DNA from 2 places in the Sporolactobacillus caesalpiniae genome. Region 2 is predicted to be linked to the other one. Evidence: riboswitches for the same ligand, from Rfam matches in the RefSeq annotation. Region 2 holds a riboswitch; the other holds the start of a gene.
What was found. Region 2 has a riboswitch for S-adenosylmethionine ahead of msrC (free L-methionine (R)-S-oxide reductase MsrC). Riboswitches for the same ligand answer to the same signal wherever they lie in the genome.
Positions count from the first base shown of each region.

Region 1 (7,474 bases), on a different contig from region 2:
CGAGTATTGATGTTGTTTACCTCGCGACCCCGCATTCCAACCACTACAGCTATCTGCTTAAGTGTTTGGAGTATGGCAAGCATGTCCTCTGTGAAAAGGCAATTACCGTAAGCAGCAGGCAACTTGATCCCGTCCTTCGTTTCGCTGAACAGAAAGGTCTGATCGTTGCTGAAGCGATGACGATTTATCATATGCCGCTTTATCAAAAATTAAAGGAAGTCGTCGAGAGCGGAGCAATTGGCGAAGTCAAAATGGTTAACGTAACCTTTGGCAGTCTAAAACCATATGAAGTAACCAGTCGTTTCTTTAATATGGATCTCGCCGGCGGGGCACTGCTTGACATCGGCACATATGCCCTTTCTTTTGCGCGGTTCTTCTTAAAGAGCCAGCCTAATGAAATTTTAACTACGGTTAAACCTTTTGAGACTGGTGTGGATGAACAATCAGGCATTATCCTAAAAAATCCCGATGATCAAATGGGTGTCATAACGCTCACAATGCGGGCAAAATTGCCAAAACGTGGACTTGTTACCGGCGATAAGGGCTATATCACTGTAGATAATTTTCCGCGGGCAGACAAAGCGACGATCACGTACCCAGATGGTCGTGTCAAACTAATTGAGGCCGGAAATACTGCCAAAGCAATGGTTTATGAATATGACTACATGAATGCCGTAGTTAATGCAGAGATTGAGGAACGGACGATTCCGTTCACCGACGGAGTGATGAAAATCATGACTAATGTGCGTGATCAATGGGGCATTCGTTATCCTTTTGAGTAACAAATGCGTTCCTTGCTGCGCACTGATGCATTGATTTTTAATCGTTTCAAAAAAAGAGAGCGTTTTCTTTTTCATTTTCGAAGGTCTGCATTACAATAGACATGTGATATTAATTACACCAACTATTGAAGGGAAGATGTGCAATGAGTATTCAAGACACAGTCCTGGAACACGCAGTAGACACTGACTATAAATTATATATTGGCGGCAAATGGGTTGAAGGTTCCGAGGGCAAGAAATTAGCAAGCTATAACCCTAGTACGGGTAAAAAGTTGACAGAATTCATAGACGCGAGCCACGCCGATGTAGACGCTGCCGTGGAAGCTGCTACAAAAGCTTTTGAATCTTGGAAAGAAGTCAGCATTCAAGAAAAAAGCACGATCTTGCTGAAAATCGCCGACTTGATCGATGAAAACGCCGACCGATTGGCACTTGTTGAAACGTTAGATAACGGTAAGCCGCTTCGCGAAACGAAAACAATTGACGTTCCGGCAAGCTCCGACCACTTCCGCTATTTTGCCGGTGTTATCCGTTCTGAAGAAGGAACAGCAAATGCACTTGATGAAAATACATTAACCATTAATTTAAAAGAACCTGTCGGTGTCGTCGGACAGATCGTTCCTTGGAACTTCCCATTGCTGATGGCAGCATGGAAGATCGCTCCGGCCATCGCCGCAGGCAACACGGTTGTTATTCACCCGTCATCATCAACATCATTGAGTCTGCTCGAATTGGCTAAGATCTTTGATCAGGCGCTTCCTGCAGGCGTTGTAAACGTTGTCACCGGGCGCGGTTCTGATTCCGGCGACTATATGCTCCATCACCCAGGCTTCGCGAAACTTGCATTCACGGGATCTACACAGATCGGATATGAAGTTGCCGCGGCAGCCGCAAAACGCTTAATTCCGGCAACACTCGAACTTGGAGGAAAATCCGCAAACATTTTCTTCGACGATGCACCATGGGAACGCGCGATTGAAGGCGCACAGCTCGGTATCCTGTTTAATCAAGGTCAGGTTTGCTGCGCGGGCTCACGAATCTTCGTTCAAGAAGGCATTTACGACAAATTTGTCAGCGCTCTAAAAGAAGCGTTCGAAAAAGTTAATGTTGGCCTTCCTTGGGAAGACGGCGTACAAATGGGGGCTCAAGTCAACAAACGTCAATTGGAAAAAATCTTGGACTATGTAAAAATAGGTCAGGATGAAGGTGCGAAGCTTGTAACCGGCGGATGCCAGCTGACCGACAACAACCTTGACAAAGGGGTCTTTATGGCGCCGACACTTCTTGCGGATGCAAACAACGATATGCGTATTGCGCAGGAAGAAATCTTTGGACCTGTTGCAACTGTAATCAAATTCAAGGATGCCGACGAAGCTATCAAGCTGGCGAACCAATCCGATTACGGACTCGGCGGCGCGGTATGGACGCGTGACATCAACAAAGCGCTTCGTGTGGCACGCAGCGTACGCACCGGCCGTATGTGGGTCAACACCTATAATCAGCTTCCTGCAGGCGCTCCATTCGGCGGCTACAAGAAATCCGGCATCGGTCGTGAAACCTATAAGAGTATCCTCGATGCCTATACACAAACGAAAAATATTTATATCAGCACAAAGGAAACGGTTGACGGGCTCTATTAATTAAGGCATAAGAAATATTCTATCGAGTAGGAGGAGATAATTTCTCCGACCTCTCACACCACCGTACGTACGGGTCCGTATACGGCGGTTCAATAGCTTAAGTGTACATGCTCGAACAGATGGACTAGATTTTTGAGTCCCACCTGTTCGAGTATTTTGTTTGTGATCGACCGATGTAAGATATGGCTACAGGCGATGCGCCAGTAGCCTTTTCGTGTATTTGCCCATTCCCATGCTTTTGGTTTTGGAACGTTAAGTTTCATGAGACTTTTATATCTCGTCTTGACTTTCTTCCAACGTTTCCAAATGATCTGGCGAATTCTTCGCCGGAGCCACTGATCAATATGCCGAATATAGCTCTTCATATAGCTTATGCCATAGTAGTTGATCCATCCTGTGGTTACTTCATTAATTTCTTTAACGATCCCACGGATGTTACCGCTTCGGCTTCTTTTCGTCAGTTGTTTGAGCTTTCGCTCAAAGCGCTTTTTCGACTTGATGTGGGGGCGAAATCCCAATCCCTGCTTGGTCGTGTGCAGGCAGAATCCAAGAAATTTAAGTTTCGTTGGGCTGCCGACCTGAGTTTTCTCCCGATTGACGGTTAGTTTCAGTTTATCTTCCAGAAAGGTGGTGATGCTCTTCATGACTCGTTCGCCCGCTCTTCTGCTTTTGACGTAGATCGTACAGTCGTCGGCATAGCGAACAAACTTATGTCCTCTTCGTTCCAGTTCCTTGTCCAGTTGATCAAGATAAATGTTGCCTAGAATGGGCGAGAGATTCCCCCCCTGGGGAACACCGGCCTCGGTCGGTACAACCTTTCCATTCGTATGCACACCACTGCGCAGGAACTTGCGAATGAGTTGAAGGACGATTTTGTCCTTAATCCGTTTTTCCACGCAATACATCAACTGATCATGATTCACTGTGTCAAAGTAGGCTTTTAAATCAAGATCCACCGCATATCTATATCCTGCTTCGTAGTAAGCCTTGACGCGTTTCATTGCGTTATGGGCACTGCGGTGCGGGCGGAAGCCAAAGCTGTTGTCTGAGAACGTCGGATCAACGATTCGTTCCATCACTTGAAGGATCGCTTGTTGCACCAGTCGGTCACAAACAGTCGGAACGCCAAGGTTTCTTTTTGATCCATCGGGTTTGGGAATTTCCACACGTTTTACCGGTTGTGGCTCGTACGAGCCATTCGTGATCTGTTGGATAAGCTCATCCCTATTTCGCATGAGAAAGGGAAAGAGTTCATCAACGGTCATTCCATCAATTCCGGCTGATCCTTTATTCGCCTTAACACGCTTATAGGCTCGATTTAAGTTCATTCGGTCGGTGATTCTCGTGATGAGATCATGCACACCATCTCTTCTTTCAGTTTCACCGTGAGTCGTACTGCACACTTCTACCGTACCTTCGGATTCCATCCTATTCTTCGATAGATAGCCATCTTTTGATGTTGTCTGTGATTGTCGCATGACTCACACCTCCGCTGCTTCCAAGATTACTATTGTTCAGCCCTTCGTCCTGTCGGACTACTATGGCTTCTGCTGACTTCTTACAGTTCACCAAACCATCACTGGCTCGGTTGCTTCTGTGGAAATTTTCTTTCCTCTTGTCGGAGGCCCCTGTAAGATCTCCCCGGGTAAGAACGACCGCTTTCCTTCCATGTGGCTGCTGCATATACTGTTTGAGATTCGGGCAGTATTGGACTTCACCTTGTTACGCAGGCTTATCCGTCTCTATTCAGCCTTAGTATGCAGTTCTTGTTCATCAGCCCAGAAGTTTGCCTCCGGCTTCCTTCAGATTCCACCTCACGGTGGACACCCTTGCCTTTGGCTAACAGTTCCTACTGCCAAGCCTGTAGCGGACTTTCACCGCCTAGCTGTCGTCCATGCCGGGCGCACATAAAAGCGGCGAATGTATGATACATTCGCCATTTTTATATTTATAATTAAATCTACCAAATTACTTGTATTTATGCTTGACAAACAGAAATGTTAAAGCTAAACTAAATTCAATTAAATAAATCTTATCAAGAGTGGCGGAGGGACTGGCCCGACGAAGCCCGACAACCAGCACAGTATCTTGTGTATGGTGTTAATTCCAGCAGATTAAATTCTGGCAGATAAGAAACGAATCGGCGTAAAGACCGTTTCCCTCTAAATTCTGCGGGAAGCGGTCTTTTAATCTGCTCGCACATCCTTTCTAAGATTTTATTTAATGAAAACACTCAAAGGTATAGGGAGAGATGAACATGGCAGAAGAAAGACAGTATGGGTTTGAAACATTGCAAGTACACGCAGGACAGGTGCCTGATCCTGCAACCGGCGCACGCGCGGTCCCGATTTATCAGACGACTTCATTTGTATTTAAAGATGCAGATGAAGCGGCAGACTTCTTTCAGCTTAAGAAGCCAGGCAACGTATACGCACGTATTATGAATCCTACAGAAGATGTCTTCGAGCAGCGGATCGCGCAACTTGAAGGCGGGTCGGCAGCTCTTGCCACTTCTTCCGGTTTGGCAGCTATTACCTATGCGATCCTGAATGTGGCAAGCAGTGGAGACCACATTGTCTCTGCTTCCACATTATATGGCGGTACTTATGAACTGTTTTCCGTAACATTGAAGAAACTCGGTATTGACGTAACCTTTGTTGATCCAGATGATCCTGAAAATTTCCGTAAAGCGATTCGTGACAATACAAAAGCAATCTACGGTGAAACGATTGGCAACCCGAAAATCAACATCCTCGACATTGAAGCGGTTGCTGATATCGCTCATGAGAATAAAATTCCTCTCATTTTGGATAATACCTTCGGAACACCTTACCTCCTTCGGCCAATTGAATTCGGTGCAGACGTCGTTGTCCACTCCGCCACTAAATTTATCGGCGGCCACGGCACAGCGATCGGCGGTGTCATTGTTGACGGCGGCAAATTCGATTGGAGAGCAAGCGGTAAATTCCCGGATTTCACCACTCCTGACAAAAGCTACGGCGGCCTCGTGTATGCCGATTTGGCACCAGCCGCATTTGCCGCGAAAGCGCGTGTTCAATTGCTTCGCAACACCGGTGCAACCATCAGCCCGCAAAACGCATTCCTGTTCCTGCAGGGTCTGGAATCACTATCGTTGCGTGTTGAACGCCATGTTCAAAACGCGCGCAAAGTTGCTGAATTCCTGAACAATCACCCGAAAATCACTTGGGTCAACTATCCTGAACTTGAAGGCAATCCATACAAAGAACTCGCAAAGAAGTATCTGCCAAAAGGCCCCGGCTCCATTTTCACATTCGGCGTCAAAGGCGGTTTGCAAGCCGGCAAGGCACTGATCAACAACGTTAAACTGTTCTCACTGCTCGCAAACGTTGCCGATGCAAAGTCCCTGATCATTCACCCTGCAAGCACCACACATGCCGAACTGACTCCTGAAGAGCAGGCGGTAACCGGTGTTACACCTGAACTCATCCGCGTTTCCATTGGTGTCGAAACGGTTGACGACATCATTTACGATCTGGAACAAGCGCTCGCAAAGATTCCTGACGCTGTAGCAGCAAACTAATCACCAAAAAAAGAGAGAACTGCCTTATGGGGGTTATGAAATAAAGAATGGGCCTGCAAATCATTTTTGCAGGCCCATTCTCATTTTACACTGGTTAGAAAATACTTATTTGCTTAAGCTGAATCGGCCTTTCTTGATCATTGTTTCAACACCGCCGATCTTCACCAGCGAACGATTTTCAATCACTTTCTTCATAATTGACGCCGGACGGCCTTTCAAATCTCTACCCATGATTTCTCCAACTGCATCATCTCTTCCTAGTGAACAAACCGTCCCCATGAATTTAAATACAAATGGCTTTGTCGGACGTCCATCAAGCATTGCGTTTAAATTATATGCAGCGCAGTCCGCCTGTTGCATCGCAATCTGCGCCGTTGTCGGATACGGACGTCCGCTTTCGGGGTTAACGACTGCCGAGCAATCCCCTATAATCAAAATAGTTGCATCATCCGCTACTGATAGATCATTAGTGACCATGACACGCCCACGTCGTTGGTCAAAGCCCGATTCACTGACCACAGAACTGCCGCTGACACCCCCGGTCCAAATAAACGTTCCCGCGCGTAATGTGTGCTCCTGATCACCAGCTTTGTAATAAATTTGCTCACCATCAATGCCGCTGACTCGGCCAATCACAAATATAACACCACGATCGCTCAGTTTATGGGCGCCATACTCAGCAAGATGCCGATTGAACATAGGGAGTGCGTTAGGCGTTGGTTCAATGCAGATAACCCGCACTAATTGTCGGTCGACTTGATAACGTTCAATCAATTTTGGAATGCGATGGGTCAGTTCCCCTAGGAATTCAAAGCTTGTAAATCCCGCTCCTCCAACAGCAATAATCAAATGCTCCGGCCGATGATCATTCGTCCATTTTTTAAACTCACCTTCAATGTGTGCTCTTATTCTCGTTACTGAAGGAATATCCGAAATAGACAATCCATAGTGATCCATCCCCGCTATGCCAAAATACTCCGGTTCAAAGCCTAAGCTGATGAGCAGGTAATCATAAGCAATCGGCTCGTGTTCCTGTAGAATCACGCGTTTGAATTTCCGATCCACGCGCGTAACCGTATCTTGGATGAATGTTGTTCGCTTTCGATCAATGACTAAATTAAGAGAATAACAGATTTCCTCAGCGTCCGCCGTACCTGCTGCGACCTCATGAAGAGAAGTCGTCTCACAATGGTAATCATTCTTATCAATAAGAAAGAGTTCAGCATCCGGTCTCATCTTCTGAAGTTTTTTCAATGCGCGCAATCCACCGTAACCCGCTCCCAAAATGACGATTCGTTTTCTATCCAAAATCATCCATCCCCTTTGACGGTATCGATAAATTCAGAGAATCCTTCATTCAATGATTCCGTCACATTTTGTTCACATTCCCTTATTTATTGTAGCCTAAAATGTAAACGCTTACAATACAATGTGCAAAATAAATGCCACCCCTTTAGACAGGATGGCATTCGGTTCCTTATAGAGGGCGT
Region 1 covers NZ_JBEVCB010000003.1:147,442-154,915, reverse strand. Annotated here, with positions in the region: gene ABWW58_RS06860 (Gfo/Idh/MocA family protein) at 1-782, shown strand, start outside; gene ABWW58_RS06855 (aldehyde dehydrogenase family protein) at 926-2,422, shown strand; gene ltrA (group II intron reverse transcriptase/maturase) at 2,512-3,900, opposite strand; SAM riboswitch class I at 4,452-4,557, shown strand; gene ABWW58_RS06845 (O-acetylhomoserine aminocarboxypropyltransferase/cysteine synthase family protein) at 4,680-5,984, shown strand; gene ABWW58_RS06840 (NAD(P)/FAD-dependent oxidoreductase) at 6,090-7,292, opposite strand; tRNA gene ABWW58_RS06835 (tRNA-Glu) at 7,467-7,474, opposite strand, start outside.
Region 1: it holds a riboswitch for S-adenosylmethionine, as region 2 does, so the genes downstream of both, ABWW58_RS06845 (O-acetylhomoserine aminocarboxypropyltransferase/cysteine synthase family protein) here and msrC (free L-methionine (R)-S-oxide reductase MsrC) in region 2, are expected to answer to the same signal.

Region 2 (7,474 bases):
TATATCTAACAATCGGAACAGGCATTGGCGGCGGTGCCATAATAGACGGAGCGATACTAGGATCCCAGGGACATACTGAAATGGGGCATGTCTATGTCAAACGACATCCTGATGATTTGGAATTCAAAGGCATCTGTCCCTTTCATAAAGATTGTCTGGAGGGCCTAGCATCCGGCCCAACATTTGAAGCCAGAACGGGTATTAAAGGAAAAGATATTCCGAGTGATCATCACGTCTGGGATATTATGGCGTACTATGTTGCTCAAGCCGCTATTCAGCAAACGATGATTCTCAGACCGGACAATATAGTGTTTGGTGGCGGCGTAGTCAGTGAGGCTTTTCTAGAGAAAGTCAGACGCGACTTTGCTGAACTCAACAACAATTACATCAAAGTTCCGGATCTAACTACGTATATAAGAATGCCACGAGTTAAAGATAACGGATCAGCAACACTAGGAAACTTTGCATTGGCATTCAAAGAATTAAGTAAGTGACAGACTCAGGGTTTACAGAGGAAGATCACATTCCCATATATATTGAAAAACATCAACGACTGCCTGATTTTTTAACAGGTGGTCGTTTTGTCAACCCAAAGTTTAAAAATGTTCGATGTTATAAATGCGAATTAAACAAACTGCGTCAGTTGTCGATAATACGTTTGAGTTTTATCGGTATTAAAGGAGGCAGTTAAAGGTGATAAAAGAGAAAAGAGAGAGAAAGCATTTAAGTTTTACCGGGTTTATGATGATTTTTCTCATTGTTGTCATAGTCATACCCAATTTTTTCTTTGGAATGATTATCATTCAGCAGGTGAAAAAATCAAGTCAAGTACAGTTGGATGACACGACGACGAACAGCATTAAACTCTTAAATAAGAACTTAAGTCAATTCATTGATGGCAAGGTTCATGTTGTCACGAAATTGAGTAATCAGTTAACGGGTGACATTGACAGCAATAAAGTTAAAGCAGCTCTTGGGAATATTCAGGGAGCAGATCAGGATCAAGCGGCGTTGTATCTTGCCAATACGAAAGGCGAACTTGCCTTTTTCCCTTCGTCTGTCAAAGTTCCTAAAAGTCTTGATCCTCGCACGCGACCTTGGTACAAACAGGCAATGGAGTATCCGGGACAGTTAATCATCACATCTCCATATCGCTCTTCTGATGGATCTAATGTCACGACGGTAACCCTTGCGCAAACAACAAAAGATGGCAAGGGTGTCATTGGTATGGACATAAAACTGGATAAGATTAACGAATTGGTCAACCAAGCAAAAGTCGGAGCATCAGGCTATGTCTCTCTACTTGATCGTGAAAATAAATGGGTGGTTAATAAGAATAATAAGATTGGAGTAAAGGCTGCTGATTCGTTTACGAAGCAATTGGCAAGCAATAGGTCCAAACCCTTTGTGTATCATGATCAGAAAATTTACAGTGCGATCAATAGTCTTACGGGTTGGCGAGTTGCCGGTATCATGAATGTTAAAGATATTAATGGACTAGTGAATCCGCTCGCGTTCACCATTATTTGCAGTGTTATTGTTAATTTGATTATTGTCATTCTGCTAACGGTATGGCTGGTTCGTAAATATGTGACAAAACCATTGAAAAAAATGGTTACTGTATTTGAAAGAATAAGCAATAATGACCTGACTGAAGAGCTGGATACGTCAATGAGAACCAATGAGGAATTCACGCAACTTGGGCGGAGCACCAATAAAATGCTGGTTTCGCTAAAAGAAATTGTCCATACGTTGAGCAGTAAATCTGAATTGCTGGCTGCGTCCTCTGAAGAACTGACCGCTTCTACTGAAGAAAACAAGGCGACAACGGATGAGATTGCGCACTCGATCGAGCAGATTGCAGGTGCGGCAGATCAGCAGACAGGCGGAATTCAGAAGCTGACAAAAAATGCTCAATTGATTAACCAATCCATTGCTTCCGTGACCGATCAGATGAATCAGCTCACGATGCGCTATGAAGATTCGAGAAAAATTATTGATAACGGGCAGGAAACCGTTGATGTAACGAACAATCAAATGGCTAAGATTAAGCAAACGGTTACTCAATTGGCCGAAATGGTTGGCAACCTAAGTAAACAGTCGCAAGAGATTAATGAAATCATTCATGTGATCAATGATGTTGCCTCGCAAACTCAGCTGTTGTCACTGAATGCCTCCATTGAAGCTGCCCGTGCAGGCGAACATGGAAAAGGCTTTGCTGTTGTTGCGACTGAGATTCAAAAACTGTCCGCTCAATCCTCTGAAAATGCCGACCGCATCAGCTCCATCATTTCAACGATTCAGGAAGATACGGAACGTGTTGTCCAATCAATGAATATGGGGATTGAAGAAGTCGATAAAGGGATCGATGCAGTTAAAGAAAGCGATCAATCGTTTAGCGACATTGAGGCATTCGTGAATCATTCGATTGCAGAAATCGAGAAGATATCAAAGATCATCCGTCAAATTGCTGATTCAACGGAACAAGCGACGGCTGCGTATCGCCCGATTGAAGCCTTTGCTGAGCAGACTTCTGAGCAGACACAAGGTGTGTCGGCAGCAACCGAAGAACAATCGGCGTCTATTGGCGAAATAGCCAGAAGCGCAACCGAACTCAGTGCTATCGCGGATGAACTGAACCAAATTGTCCAAACATTTAAGACAGAGAAATAAATACTTTTATTGATTAAACCGTCCTGTGGTCTTATGGGATGGTTATTTTTTTACACCTTCGCGCAGAAAAACGCCGACCTTGCTGATCAGTTTACCTAAACAAAAATTGACGTCTTTTTCGTTCAGATTTTTTATGTCAAAATTGCAAGGAGGTATAGTTTTGAATGAAAGAAAAATGTGACGGTTTTCAGAGTCTTCTCCTTTCATGCATGGGACAACTAGGTAGTCACATAAATTTTTATAGCATGCATTTGGAGGCTGACGTATATGATTCGTTTTTCTGTTGTTCAAGTACCCATTGAAACGATTGATCCGCTCTATTTTGAGTTTATTTCGGAAGAGCGGCTGTCTGAAATGGTTCGACGGGTTCAGTTATCCTCTCCACTTGAACATGCCGTTTGGGTTGAGCGGAAAGAGAATCCAAACGGTTACTGGCTTGTCGATAACTATGCGGACTACATGGCGTATAAGCAATGCGGCTATTCATCTATTACCTGTTTGTGCCGTCCGCGGACATCTCAAGTTCGCCATATGTTGGAACTGTTACGGGACATGTATTCATGAGATGCAGAGACAGTATTCAAAGAAAAACGTCTGAATAATTGAAACCACAGTTTAAAAGTGGATAAGCAGATATTTTTACAAAAATGAAAGCGCATTCTAAAATGGGAACTGTGAGTAATTTTGCAGAAAACGAGAATAGGTTGGACTATTTTTTGCTCTGCAAAAATATAATGAATCCAGGGGAAAGTACCGCTCTGTTGCGATATAGGACTCCAGGTTCCATATGGGAGGTTTTGCGATTATGACAAAGGGTACAGCAGTCATTACAGGAGCAGGACAAGGAATTGGAAAGGGTATTGCAGCACGTTTGGCAAAGGATGGATTCGCAGTTGTTCTGAGCGATGTGAATGAAAAGGTATTGACGAGCACGATCAAAGAATTCGAAGATGCCGGCTACCAGGCGGCGGGATCTATTAGTGATGTAACAAAGCCTGAAGATCAGAAGGCACTCGTCCGTAAGGCGGTTGATACATTTGGAAGCGTTGACGTTTTTGTTAATAACGCCGGGGTTGCGCATGTCGGTCCGGTGATGGACTTAAAGGAGCAAAATTTGGACCTTCTGTTTAAGGTGAATGTATACGGCACGGTGTACGGGATGCAAGCAGCGGCCGATCAAATGAAAAATCAGGAGAACGGCGGAAAGATTATTAACGCTTGCAGTATTGCCGGACATCAGAGCTTCCCGATGATGGGGCTCTACTCAGCAACCAAATTTGCCGTGCGCGGCTTTACTCAGGCTGCAGCAAAGGAACTTGCCAAAGATCATATTACGGTCAATGCCTATTGTCCGGGAATCGTCGGCACCGGCATGTGGGACCGTATTGACGATGTCATGACGAACTATCAAGGGACCAAAAAAGGTGAAGCGTTCAAGAAGGCGATCGAGAGCATCTCACTGGGACGACCTGAAGAACCCGAAGACATTGCTAATTTCGTTTCGTTCCTGGCTTCGAGTGATTCCAACTACATCACCGGCCAGTCCGTGCTCGTTGACGGTGGGATTGTGTTTAACTGATGCATAGATTCTACGAAAATTGAAAGCGCTATAATAAAGATCAGCCCGCATCGGAAAGTTGGTGCGGGTTGATTATGCACATAAACGATAAAGATCATATCCGGTGTATCCAGTCCCGTAGCAGACACACAACTGACTCGGATTTCCTAATCGGCTCATTTGTTTACGAATCGCTTCTGTTTGATAATGAATCATCACGATGTACTTCTTCCTTCTTCGACAACCGCATCCGCTATTTTTGCCATAGAGACGTCTAAACCTATATATTTCTTGATATCAATCGTAGTGCGAGTTCCTTTTCGTAGGATGCTTCTGTATGGAAGGGAAGAAATTTAAGTGATAAAAAATGTTGCAGTTGGGATTTATTTAATATACAATAATCCTCATACAATTACTTTGATAATTAAATAGTCAGCTTCTTATCAAGAGTGGTGGAGGGACCGGCCCAATGAAACCCAACAACCAGCGCGTGAACGCATGGTGTTAATTCCTGCAGATCTATTCTGAAAGATAAGAGACCAATTGACTCAATTCATTGCGAGTTTAATAAAATTGTCTCCTTATCTCATGGGGACAATTTTTTTATTCTTCAATAAGATTAAGAGGTGGTGCAACGAGAAGATTTTTTACTCAAAGGCAAAATATGTGATCATTAAATCTTAGTTTACATATGGGATAAATAAAAATGAAGAAATGTTTCATAAACAAGAAAAATAATTCTGTATTTTCATCGGTATTAATTAGAGACAGATGGGACGATCGGCATGGACAAGGAGAAAGTGTATCGTGATTTAATACAACAAATGCGGGCCCTGTTTGATCAGGAATTTGATTTGGTTGCAAACATGAGTAATATGGTCTCTCTTATTTTTGAAAAGGTTCCCGGGCTAAACGGAACGACCTTTTACCGATGGAAGAATGATGAATTAATTCTTGGACCGTTTCAGGGCAGGGTTGCTTGCATGCATATTCCTCTTCAGAAAGGCGTGTGCGGTAAGGTAGCTTTTACGAAAAAGACGGAAATTGTCCCGGATGTTCATCAGTTTCCTGGTCATATTGCGTGTGATCAGCGTTCGAAATCAGAGATTGTCGTTCCTGTTTTTGAACCGGACAGTAATCGATTCTTTGGCGTTTTGGATTTAGACAGCCCATTAGTGAATCACTTTGATGCCGTAGATGCCAGGCATCTGGAACAGCTGGCACCATTGGTTTTTGGTATTCAGAAAGGGGATGAACGCTAATCATGGATCGTCGGAGGAGGTGCGGTTTTGGTTGATTTTAAGCCTTCCGAACGTGCTCGGAAGCTGCCTGTTAATTTTTTTGACCAGTTGGATAATAAATTGGCTGCTATTGAAAAGACAGGGGCACCGTTCATTAATTTATCCAAGGGGAATCCCGATCTGCCGACTCCGGAACACATTGTAGCTTCGTTAAAGTCGGCGGTGGATCAGCCGGAAAATCATGCTTATCCCCCGTTTCTCGGAAAAGAAAAGGTACGAGTGGCAATTGCTGATTTTTATAAAAAGGAGTATGGAGTCACATTGGATCCGGTCAATGAGATCGCTGTTTTCCATGGCGCGCATATCGGCATCACCGGGATCCCGCAAGCGCTGCTTAACCCGGACGATTACATGCTGATTACGGATCCTTGTTATCCGATCTATTATTCTTCGGCCATGCTCTCGCAGGCAAGAACCTATGCTATGCCGCTTGAGGAGTCAAATCGATATCTTCCTGATTATCGAAGCATTCCGGACGATGTGCTGCAAAACGCGCGGCTCCTTATGCTCAATTATCCGAACAATCCGACCGGTGCGCTGGCAACGAAGGATTTCTTTCGAAAAACGATTGATTTTGCCCGGACACATCGCATTCCGGTTGTTAATGACTTTGCCTATGCTTCACTTGGATTTGATCATAATAAGCCGCTGAGTCTGCTCCAAATTGAACAAGCAAAGAGCGTTGCGGTCGAAGTATATACTCTATCGAAAACATATAATATGGCAGGCTGGCGGTTCGGGTTTGCTGTGGGCAATGCTTCAGTTATAAAGGCATTGAATCACTTCCAAATGCATGCCTGCAGCACGGTGTTCGGTGCGGTTCAAGATGCCGCGGCATGCGCGCTGCAATCATCGCAAGAGTGTGCACGCGAGCTGGTTCACATCTATCAACGGAGGCGTGATGTGCTCATCGGTGGGTTAAGTCGAATCGGTTGGAATGTTGCTTCTCCGCCGGGCACATTTTTTGCCTGGCTAAAGGTACCTGCAGGATACAACAGTCAGTCTTTCTCGGATATGTTGTTTCGCGAAGCACACATTGTGACGGCTCCGGGGATTGGATTCGGGAATAATGGCAACGACTTTATAAGGATCAGTCTCGTACACAGTGAAGACGTGCTGGTGGAGGCGGTCAGACGAATTGACGCGTTGCACTTATTTTAATAGGTTGGGAGATTGAGAGTGTAGGATGATAAAGATAGATTTAACAGGTCAAAATGTATTCGTTACCGGAGGCGGTTCTGGGATCGGCAAGGGGATTGCCGACCTCTTTCTCGAAGCCGGTGCCGCGGTGGCTGTCGCTGATGTCGCTTTTGAACAAAAAGCGGAACGAAAATCCGGTCGTTTGGTGCATCTCAAATTGGATGTGACGGATAAGAAGGATGTCAACCAAGCGGTGAAGACAGCTGCCGATCTTCTGGGGGGACCAATAAATGTTGTCGTGAACAGCGCGGGCATCTCGACGATGGATTATGCTGTGGACATTAAGGAAGAAGATTGGGACCGCGTTATGGATGTCAACGCTAAAGGAACTTTTCTTGTATCACAAGCGGTTGCCCGTCAGATGAATGAGCATGGGATTGAAGGGAGGATCATTAATATTGCGTCACAGGCTGGCAAGAACGGCTACCGCTGCATGGGAAATTATTGTTCATCAAAGCATGCGGTACTCGGATTCACGAAGGTCATGGCAGTCGAGCTGGCACATCAACAGATTCTGGTCAATGCAATCTGTCCGGGCATTGTCGAAACAAGTATGAAGCATCGGGAGCGAATTGACGGTGCCAAGCTCAGAACTATGACACCGGAACAGATCTATCAGGAAGATTGCTCGCAAGTACCGCTGGGAAGAACGGCGCTTCCATCTGATGTGGCAAATGTTGCTCTGTTTTTGGCTAGTCCGCTTTCTTCCTATATGACTGGTCAAGCAATCAATGTAACTGGC
Region 2 covers NZ_JBEVCB010000007.1:220,588-228,061, reverse strand. Annotated here, with positions in the region: gene scrK (fructokinase ScrK) at 1-494, shown strand, start outside; gene ABWW58_RS15285 (methyl-accepting chemotaxis protein) at 694-2,673, shown strand; gene ABWW58_RS15280 (hypothetical protein) at 2,941-3,237, shown strand; gene ABWW58_RS15275 (acetoin reductase) at 3,479-4,252, shown strand; SAM riboswitch class I at 4,669-4,769, shown strand; gene msrC (free L-methionine (R)-S-oxide reductase MsrC) at 5,017-5,493, shown strand; gene ABWW58_RS15265 (aminotransferase class I/II-fold pyridoxal phosphate-dependent enzyme) at 5,521-6,693, shown strand; gene ABWW58_RS15260 (SDR family NAD(P)-dependent oxidoreductase) at 6,719-7,474, shown strand, end outside.